DNA from 2 places in the Ferrimonas pelagia genome. Region 1 is predicted to be linked to the other one. Evidence: predicted binding sites of a transcription regulator. Region 1 holds the regulator's gene; the other holds the start of a gene.

Region 1 (4,803 bases):
CGGCTCACGTTGCAGCCGCGACAGCACAATGGCGTAACGCTGCGCGGTTTCTTGGAACAGATCGCCCAGATTGCACAGCTCGGCGCGGCGGCTCTGGCGTGGCACCAAGCCTTGCTCACAGGACTCCAGCAACTCATGGCGAACCAGTTCGTTGATCAGCCCCTGCAGTTGGTTTTCCAGTTCTTGCTCATCCAGACCCATAAACAGCTCGGCTTGCAGCAGTGGGTACAGAGCTTTGACCTGGGCGATCAGCTGCTCCTGGGTTTGGCAGCCGCGACGCAGCAACAAAGCGGCGATCAGTGCGGGCAAGATCAGCAGGTGCAAGCTGTTGTTACGGTAGTAGGTCATGGTGACGGCGCTGCCGTCGAGGATGCTGACGATCTCGCCCATGCCATCGGAGGTGAGCTGGAACTTGTTCAGATCCAACACTTGCTGCAATACGGCTTGGCCATCGCCTTCCGGCACCGTGGTACGTGCGGTGTAAGGCACTGAGCGGAGCAGATCCAGATAAAGATCCAGCTGTTTCTCCAGGGCGCTTCGCTCCATCGCGTGCTGCTCGGTGGCCAGCAGGATCGAGGCGGTCAGCGTCATGGCGGAGGCAGCGGCGGCGTCGTTGATGTTACACATCAATCGGTTCGCCAGTTGATTCACGGTCGGGGTTAACCAAGGCTGTTTGGTTTCACCATCGCCGATCTCCTGACGCCAATCCGGTTTCGCTTCATTGAGGAACTGATGAATGGTGATGGATTCGCCAAAATTGACGTAGCCTTGACCGTAGTTACGCAGCTTGCGAATGGCGGAGAACACCTGCCAGGCACTCTCTTTTTCCTTCTTTTTGCCGGCCAGCTCTTTGTGGTAGGAGGCCACCTCCATCACATGGTCATAGCCCAGGTAAACCGGAACCAAGGTAATGGGACGCTCGACACCACGGAGAACGGAGTTGACGGTCATCGCTAGCATGCCGGTTTTCGCCGGTAACAAGCGGCCGGTACGGGAGCGGCCTCCTTCGGTGAAGTACTCGACCGAATAGCCACGCTTGAACAGCTGATCCAGATACTCGCGGAATACGGTGGAGTAGAGCTTATTGCCCTTAAACGAGCGGCGAATGAAGAATCCGCCGCCGCGACGGAAGACCGGCCCGGCTGGCCAGAAGTTGAGGTTCACCCCGGCGGCAATATGCGGTGGCACCATGCCTTGGCGATAGATCACGTAGGACAGCAGCAGGTAGTCCATGTGGCTGCGGTGGCAAGGGACAAAGACGATGCCGTGGCCATCCTGAGATAGCTGTCGGATCTGCTCGGCGCCGCGGACATTGATCCCTTTGTACAGCTTGTTCCACAACCAGGTGAGTACGCGGTCGCCGATCCGCATCAGGCTGTCCGAGTAGTCGGCGGCGATCTCGTCCATGTATTCACGGGCGCGCTGACGGGCTTTTTGCTCAGAGATCTTCTTGCTCTTGGCCTCGTCGGCGATCGCTTGCTTGATCGTCGGGGACGCCAGCAAACTGTGGAACAAGGCTTGGCGATCCGGCAGGCGAGGGCCGGTGGCAACCGTGCGCTGACGCCCGAAGTGAACCCGAGCTACGCGGGCCAACTTATTGGCGATCGTCCCGTCGGTGCCATGCTTGTCGGCCATGTAGCGCAGCGATACGGCGCGGGAGAAGCGAATAAAGTTATCTCGGCCCAACACGCTGATAATGGCCGTTTTACGCAGCCAAGTCGGGTTACTGCTGTTGAGCAAAGTGGCACTGACGCTCTCTTCCTCTTTGCCGGGGTTACGACCCCATAACAGGCTGACAGGAACGATCTGCACATCGAGATCACTATGATCATTATGCAGCGCCAGCAGGCGCTCGAAGCGACCGCGGAAGTCGGTCTCATCGCTCGCTCCGAATAACGGCGTGGCCGATTCCAATGCCACTAGGCGATTGAAGGACTCACCTTTGATGATCAATGGCTCAAACGGGCTGGGCAGTCCCAGCGAAAGGCAGCATTGATGCAAGGCGAGCCGATCAGAGAAGGAGTCGCGCGGGAGTACGTAGACCATGGGGCGAGTGGGATCGAGATCGAGCTCCTCGACAGGGTTTTCCGGAACCGGCTTGCTTTTTACCAGCAGGCGCTGCATCCAGCTGACCGGGCGCTGCCAGTGATTCAGAATTTGGGTACTCACGCGTCTTGCTTCTCTGGGCTATTGAACGATTTGCGCAGAGTGTACACCCAAAGCGATCTGCTGACAGCTACTGGCGCCGATCCTGGCGCGGTTTGCTTGGGGAGATGCGAGAGATCAGACCTCATCGCCTTTAGGAAAAAAGCATTTCGGTGAAATTGCTGTTGAAATCACCAGCTACCTGTATATGATTACAGTATCGATACTGTACAGAAACACAGGGATTGCCATGAAGCCGCTTACTCCGCGTCAGGATGAAGTTTTCAACTTGATCCGGAACCATATGCAAGACACCGGTATGCCGCCAACTCGGGCCGAGATCGCCCGTCAGCTAGGCTTTCGCAGTGCCAATGCGGCGGAGGAACACCTCAAGGCGCTGGCACGTAAAGGTTATATTGAGATCGTGCCGGGCACCTCGCGGGGCATTCGCATTCTGTACAGCGAGCCTGAGCCGGAGCAGTTGGGATTGCCACTGATCGGCCGAGTGGCGGCCGGCGAGCCTATCCTGGCGCAGGAGCATGTCGAATCCCACTATCAGATGGACGCCAACCTGTTTCGCCCAGCGGCCGATTATCTGCTGCGGGTGCGAGGGGATTCGATGAAGGAGATCGGGATCCTCGACGGCGATCTGCTGGCGGTACATCAGACTCAGCAGGCCCGGAATGGCCAGGTGGTTGTGGCGCGGGTTGGGGAAGATGAAGTGACGGTAAAGCGATTTCAGCAGCAAGGTAACGTCGTCTATCTTCACGCTGAAAACGAAGAATATGAGCCGATCGTCGTCGATCTAGCGGATACAGCGTTGGCGATCGAAGGCTTGGCAGTGGGCGTGGTCCGCAATGGAGACTGGCAATAATGAAGACTCAGCAAGGAACGCAGATGAATCATCCCGGTTTATGGCAGAGCGGTCGCCGCAGTTGGCCTGCCGTCGCCCAGTCCGGTTGCAGCGACCAAGGTGATGCGGTCACGTTGGCCCGTTTGACGCCGGCATTGTCAGAGTGGGCGCAGCAGTCCGGTTGGGTGGTGTTGATCAATCCCCCGGCCGGGCATTGGGCAGAGCTGCTGTCCGAGGCTGGGATCGTGGCCAGCCGGGTGCTGCGTGTCCGCTGTGGTGACGACGTGGAGGCGCTTTGGGCGCTGGAGCAATCGCTGCTGTCCGGCACCTGTGCGGCGGCCTTGGCTTGGCTGCCGACCCTAGATCACCGTGATAAACGGCGCCTGCAATTGGTGCAGAAGCGCGCTCACTGTCCCGCCGTGCTGTTTCAGCCCGGGCGTGAGGATGTTATTACGGTGTCGAATTCAATTCACTGAAAATCCCTCTATTCTGAGTTTTGTGATCTTGATCAAGCCTTGAACAGGCTGTAGCTTAAAACTCGAATTCAAGAGAATAACTCAGGCAGCTGTACGGCAGATGTAGTGCAATCGAGTATGCACGTGCCCATGCCCATTTTAGGGGAAGGAGCGAGCATAGAGCTGGGTTGTGCTGTGGCCGCTCTTTCTGGACGTTGCGAAAGCAATGCTCAGAGGAGACGTATCTGTGAAGTACACGCTGTTGGGCTGTTTGTCGGCCCTGATGGTCTCGCCATCAATGGCATCGGGATCACTCTGGAACATGACGCCAGGAGTGACAGAGATCAGCCAGCAGGTTTTTGGCCTGCATATGACCATCTTCTATATCTGTTGTGTGATCGCCTTGCTGGTGTTTGGGGTGATGATCTATTCACTGATCCGACACCGCCACTCTAAAGGCGTGACACCCGCCAACTTCCACGAAAGCACTAAGGTCGAGATCGCCTGGACCGTGGTGCCATTCCTGATCCTGATCGGTATGGCCGTGCCTGCCACCAGCACCCTGATCGCCATGGAAGATCCCTCCGATGCTGAGTTGACCGTGCAGATCACCGGCTCTCAGTGGAAATGGCACTATCAGTACTTTGGTCATGACGTTGGCTTCTACAGTCTGATGTCGACGACTCAAGAGCAGATCGAGAACCAAGCGGAGAAGGGCGCCAACTATCTGTTGGAGGTCGATAAGCCGCTGGTCATTCCCGCCAATCGCAAAGTGCGTTTCCTGATGACCTCGGATGATGTGATCCACTCTTGGTGGGTGCCGGCCTTTGCGGTGAAGAAAGACGCCAACCCTGGGTTTATCAACGAAGCCTGGACCAAGGTGACGACACCTGGGACCTATCGTGGCCAGTGTGCCGAGCTGTGCGGTAAAGATCATGGCTTTATGCCGGTGGTGGTCGAGGTGTTGCCAGAGGCCGAGTTCGACGCTTGGCTGGTTGAGCAGAAGCAGATGGCGAACGCGGCGGCGGACGCCGAAGCGGCCTCGCTGGGACAGGTTTTGACCTTGGATGAGTCAATGGCGTTGGGTGAGCAGATCTACATCGGTCGATGCGCCGCCTGTCACCAACCCAATGGCATGGGCCTGCCAGGTGTCTTTCCCGCCATTAAGGCCAGTCCGGTGGCGCTGGGGGATATCGGTGCGCACATTGATATCGTCGCCAATGGCAAGCCCGGCACGGCGATGCAGGCTTTTGCGGCACAGTTGAGCCTGAAAGAGTTGGCGGCGGTCGTGACCTATCAGCGCAACGCGTTTGATAACAATACCGGCGACGTGGTCCAGGCTGCCGACGT
Region 2 (4,803 bases), on a different contig from region 1:
CTGTCACTGGACTCGAGCGCTTGCTCCAGATCCGACAATCGCTGACCGATCAGCTTGTGCTCGGGCGGGATCCGCGCTTCGAATCGGTAGGCGCCGGTGCGAAATTGATCGAACGAGCTGGTGGCGCGAGCGGGGATCAACCAACGGCTCAACAGCAGCACCAGGCTGATCCCTGCCAAAGCAACGACCAGTCCGACCGCACTGAAGTCGAACAGGGCGAAGCCGTTGCCGAGGTGATCGGCGCGAAAGCCGGAGACGATCAGGTTGGGTGGGGTACCGATTAGGGTGGTCATGCCACCGAGAATCGTGGCAAAGGAGAGTGGCATCAGCAATCGGGCCGCGGGAAGCTCGTGCTGTTGTGCCAGTTTGAGCGCGATCGGGATCATCATTGCCATGGCGCCGACGTTATTGATGAAAGCGGACATGACGGCGCCAAGCAACATCAACAGCAGCAGGTGCCAACCCACGCTCGCTTGCGCAGGCAATAGGGTGTGGATCAGGCTATCGATCACGCCGGTGCGTTGCAGGCCATAACTGAGGATGAGCACGCACGCGACCGTGATCACCGCAGGGTGGGCGAAGCCCATAAAGGCATCGGCCATGGGTACCAAGCCAAGCAGTACGGCGCCGAGCAGTGCCGACATGGCGATGAGATCGTGGCGCCAGCGACTGAAGAGAAAAGCCGCCAAGGTTGATGCAGCGAGGAGCATTAACAGCAGTTGCGGATGACTCATGTGCGATCCCGTGATTTGCCTCTGCTCACTATAGAGTGTGTCGGTGAGCTCAGTCGGTTTCTTGTTCGTCCTTGGCGGGGCCAATGGCGAGAATTCGCGCCGTGATGTACCGCGCACATTGCAGCTAAGCGACTGAAATATGTTACGTTGCTTGCATGGTTTCTTTAGTGGTTGCGATGGAATGCGCGGTCGAACTCATACCCAAGTTAAATTTTCCGATGTGAACTGGCGAACATTAACCGGCTTGATCCCTTACCTGCTCGAGTTTCGTGGCCGGGTCGTGCTGGCGTTGCTGTGCCTGATCGGTGCGAAGATCGCCAGTGTCGGTCTGCCCTTTATCCTCAAGGCCTTGGTGGATGGGATGGATCTGGCGCGGGGAGAGGCGTTGGCGGCTTTGCCGTTGGGACTGCTATTGGCCTATGGCGCCGTGCGTTTTGCCAATGTGCTGTTTGGCGAGCTGCGCGATACCTTATTTGGCCGGGTAACCGAGCGGGCCATGCGTCGCGTGGGGTTGAAGGTGTTTGAGCACCTGCATGCGCTGGATCTGAACTTTCATTTAAATCGACAAACCGGTGGCATGTCACGGGACATCGAGCGTGGCAATGCTGGGATCAGCTTCCTGATGCGCTTTATGGTGTTCAACATCGGGCCGACGCTGTTGGAAGTGGTGTTGGTGATGGGGTTGTTGTGGTGGAACTACCATCTGGGTTTCGCCGCTATCGTTGCGGTCGCGGTGATCTGTTATATCGCCTTCTCGGTGTTCGCCACTGAGTGGCGCACCCACTATCTGCGCGCAATGAATGTCGCCGAATCCCAGGCCAGTACGCGCGCGATCGACAGCCTGCTGAACTTTGAAACCGTCAAATATTTTACCAATGAAGCGGAGGAAGCCCGGCGCTATGATCTGGGGTTGGCTGAGTGGGAGCAGGCACGACGCAAGAATCGCTTGTCTCTGTTTGCGCTTAACGGCGGCCAGGCGTTGATCATCGCGTTGGCGATGACGGCGGCGATGACCATGGCGGCCGCCGATGTGATGGCGCAGCGCATGACATTGGGGGATTTTGTCTTGATCAACGCCTTTATGATCCAGGTCTTTATGCCTCTTAACTTCCTGGGTTTTGTGTATCGAGAGATGAAAGGCTCGATGGCCAACATCGAGAAGATGTTCAAACTGCTAGCGGTGAAGCCGGCGATCCAGGACAGCGAGGATGCTCAGGCTCTGCAGGCGCCCGCCGGCGTGATCGAGTTTCATCAGGTCGCGTTTCGTTATCAGGCCGAACGGCCGATCTTGGCGCAGATCAGCTTTCGGGTTCAGGCCAAGCAGAAGGTGGCGATCGTCGGGGGCAGCGGCGCGGGCAAATCAACCCTGTTTAAGCTGTTGCTGCGCTTTTACGATGTGGAAGCGGGGGCGATCACCATCGACGGCCAGGATCTGCGCGACGTGACCCAAACCTCATTGCGCCGCGCCATTGGTGTGGTGCCTCAGGATACGGTGCTGTTCAACACCAGTTTGTTGGAAAATGTCCGCTACGGTGACGTGACTGCCAGTGATGACGCCGTCTTAGAGGCGATCCGGCTGGCGCACCTGGACGACTTTATCGCTCAGTTGCCCGAAGGTGTGCACACCGAGGTCGGTGAGCGGGGATTGAAGCTGTCCGGGGGCGAAAAGCAGCGGGTGGCCATTGCGCGCGCCATTCTTAAACGGCCACCCATTATGGTGTTTGATGAGGCGACCTCCTCATTGGACAGTCGCTCGGAGCGCAGCATCTTGCAGGCGCTGGCAGAGATCGCGCAGGAGCAAACCACCTTGGTGATCGCGCATCGCTTGTCGACCGTGGTGGATGCGGATCAGATCTTGGTGCTCGATCAGGGCCAGATCGTCGAGCAGGGCGATCATCACACATTGTTAGCGCTGGGAGGACGCTATGCCGAGCTTTGGGCGCTGCAGCAACGTCAGCAGCGTTCAGTCGATCCGGTAGAGATGGAGCCGAGCGATCAATAGCTCGCCTTTGGCTTGTGGATAGGCGGTTTGTTGCCAGTCCGGTAGATCCACCACTTGAACCGGTTGTGGCTGGGTCAGCACCAAAGGCAGGTTGGCGGGTGTTTGCCGTCGACTGCCATCCTCAAATTGCATAAAAGCCGTTGGACGCAATCCGCCGGGCCGGTCGATCCTCAGCTGAGCCTGTGCCGGCAGGCTGGCGATACGCTCGCGCTCCCGCGCGACGTTGTCTTGCCAGGCCGCCATGTCCATGATGCTCTGGCCTGGGTTGGTCATGGCGTTATCCAGTTTTTGCAGCAGTTCATCACGCTGGATCTTGGCAACAATGCGTTTAGCGACCCAACCAAAGCGGATCCGTCGTACCTGTGAGGGGAGGGAGACCGGCGTCCGGTAAAAATGCATGGTGAACAGGTTTGGTGAAAGCTGATGCAGCAATTCGAAGCGCAGATCCTGCACATTGGCGGCGTGCTCAGTGAGCCGGTGAAGTTGCTGCTTAAACTCGGTTAAGTGTTGCGTCAGTGCGGCGATCTCTTGGCCCAACGCGTTGGCCGTGGCAAAGCGCAGGACACCGGGATAGCGCCGCACCCTTTGGCTTTGCTGATCATCCGCCTTGCGGTGGAGATCGTTGAGCGCGGCGACACAGGCCTGATGGGCTGCGCTGCCGGAGAGGGTCTCGACGGGGATCGTGTCGATCCGATCCAACGGGCGGGTTTGCAGCCAACAGGGTAAGGCGTATTGCACGCTTTGGCTTGGGCCTAAGGCGCTCAGTGTTTGGCTGAGCGTGCGCCGTTGGTGGCTGCAGCGTTCGAACTGCTGGCGCAGCGCGACCATGGCGCCGTTATCGTCGGTGAGGTTCATGTTGGAACTGGTTTACCTTGATGCCTACATACCTTGGGCAGTGTACCTTAAACACCGCGAGGCCGCCATGGCTGTCGCTGACCAGGTTGTCATTGGCCGCTTGGGCGCTGGCTGGTGGACTGTGATGGCATTGAGGTTGGGATGAGATCGTCGGCCGGGTAAAATTTGTGGGGCCGATGGGATGACGGCGGGCGCGAAACCCGATAGGATCGCCGTTAATACTGTAAATATCGACAGTGGTCTGAGTCAGCACGGTCAACATCGGGAGAGAGCAGGTGATTGGACGCCTTCGTGGAATACTGATAGAGAAAATTGCACCGGAAGTGGTGCTGGAGTGCGGTGGCGTCGGCTACGAGGTGCAGTTACCGATGACCAGCTTCTATCAGTTGCCGGAGCCTGGGAGTGAGGCGCTGATCTTCACCCATTTCGTGGTACGTGAAGATGCGCAGCTCTTGTATGGCTTTGCCTCTAAGGCGGAGCGTGCGCTGTTTCGAGAGTTGATCAAGACCAATGGGGTGGGCCCGAAGATGGCGTTGGCCATTTTATCCGGCATGTCGGCCGAGCAGTTCGTCGATGCGGTGCAGGCGGAAAACGTGGCAGGGTTAACCAAGATCCCAGGCGTGGGCAAAAAGACCGCTGAACGTTTGGTGGTGGAGATGCGCGATCGCCTCAAGAACTTTGGTGGCACCTTGTTGACGCCCTACGCGGATAGACTGGCGGGCAACGCGCCGCTGGAGAGCACCTTGGTGGTGGATCCGCAAGACGATGCCATCGCCGCTCTGATCTCCTTGGGTTATAAGGCACCGATGGCGGCGAAGGTCGTAGCCAAGGTGGCAGCGCCGGGCGCTTCGTCCGAGCAGCTGATCAAAGACGCACTCAAAGCGATGCTGTAAGGGTTAAGAGCGATGATTGAAGCGGATCGTTTAGTGGCGGCGCCGGTAGAGAGTCGGGAGGAGGCGGTGATCGATCGGGCCATGCGGCCGAAGATGCTCACCGATTATACCGGCCAGGATGACACCAAGGCGCAATTGGAGATCTTCATTCAAGCTGCGCGCCAGCGGCAGGAGGCGTTGGATCATGTCTTGATCTTTGGCCCTCCGGGCTTGGGTAAGACCACCTTGGCCAATATCCTGGCCAATGAGATGGGGGTCAACATTAAGTCGACCTCCGGTCCTGTGCTGGAAAAGGCGGGCGATCTGGCGGCGATGCTGA

The links. The regulator LexA, encoded in region 1, represses DNA repair genes until DNA is damaged. The targets are predictions, from matches to a motif close to TACTGTATNNNNATACAGTA.
Region 2: the regulator LexA is predicted to act here: its motif matches at 3,811-3,830, upstream of ruvA (Holliday junction branch migration protein RuvA).

What each region holds. Positions count from the first base shown of each region.
Region 1 is NZ_BAABJZ010000093.1:65,184-69,986, forward strand. It holds gene plsB (glycerol-3-phosphate 1-O-acyltransferase PlsB) at 1-2,124, opposite strand, end outside; gene lexA (transcriptional repressor LexA) at 2,396-3,019, shown strand; gene ABEA08_RS15395 (SulA-like leucine-rich domain-containing protein) at 3,043-3,474, shown strand; gene coxB (cytochrome c oxidase subunit II) at 3,680-4,803, shown strand, end outside.
Region 2 is NZ_BAABJZ010000107.1:78,499-83,301, forward strand. It holds gene ABEA08_RS21620 (SLC13 family permease) at 1-734, opposite strand, end outside; gene ABEA08_RS21625 (ABCB family ABC transporter ATP-binding protein/permease) at 916-2,736, shown strand; gene ABEA08_RS21630 (DNA replication terminus site-binding protein) at 2,698-3,591, opposite strand; gene ruvA (Holliday junction branch migration protein RuvA) at 3,867-4,484, shown strand; gene ruvB (Holliday junction branch migration DNA helicase RuvB) at 4,497-4,803, shown strand, end outside.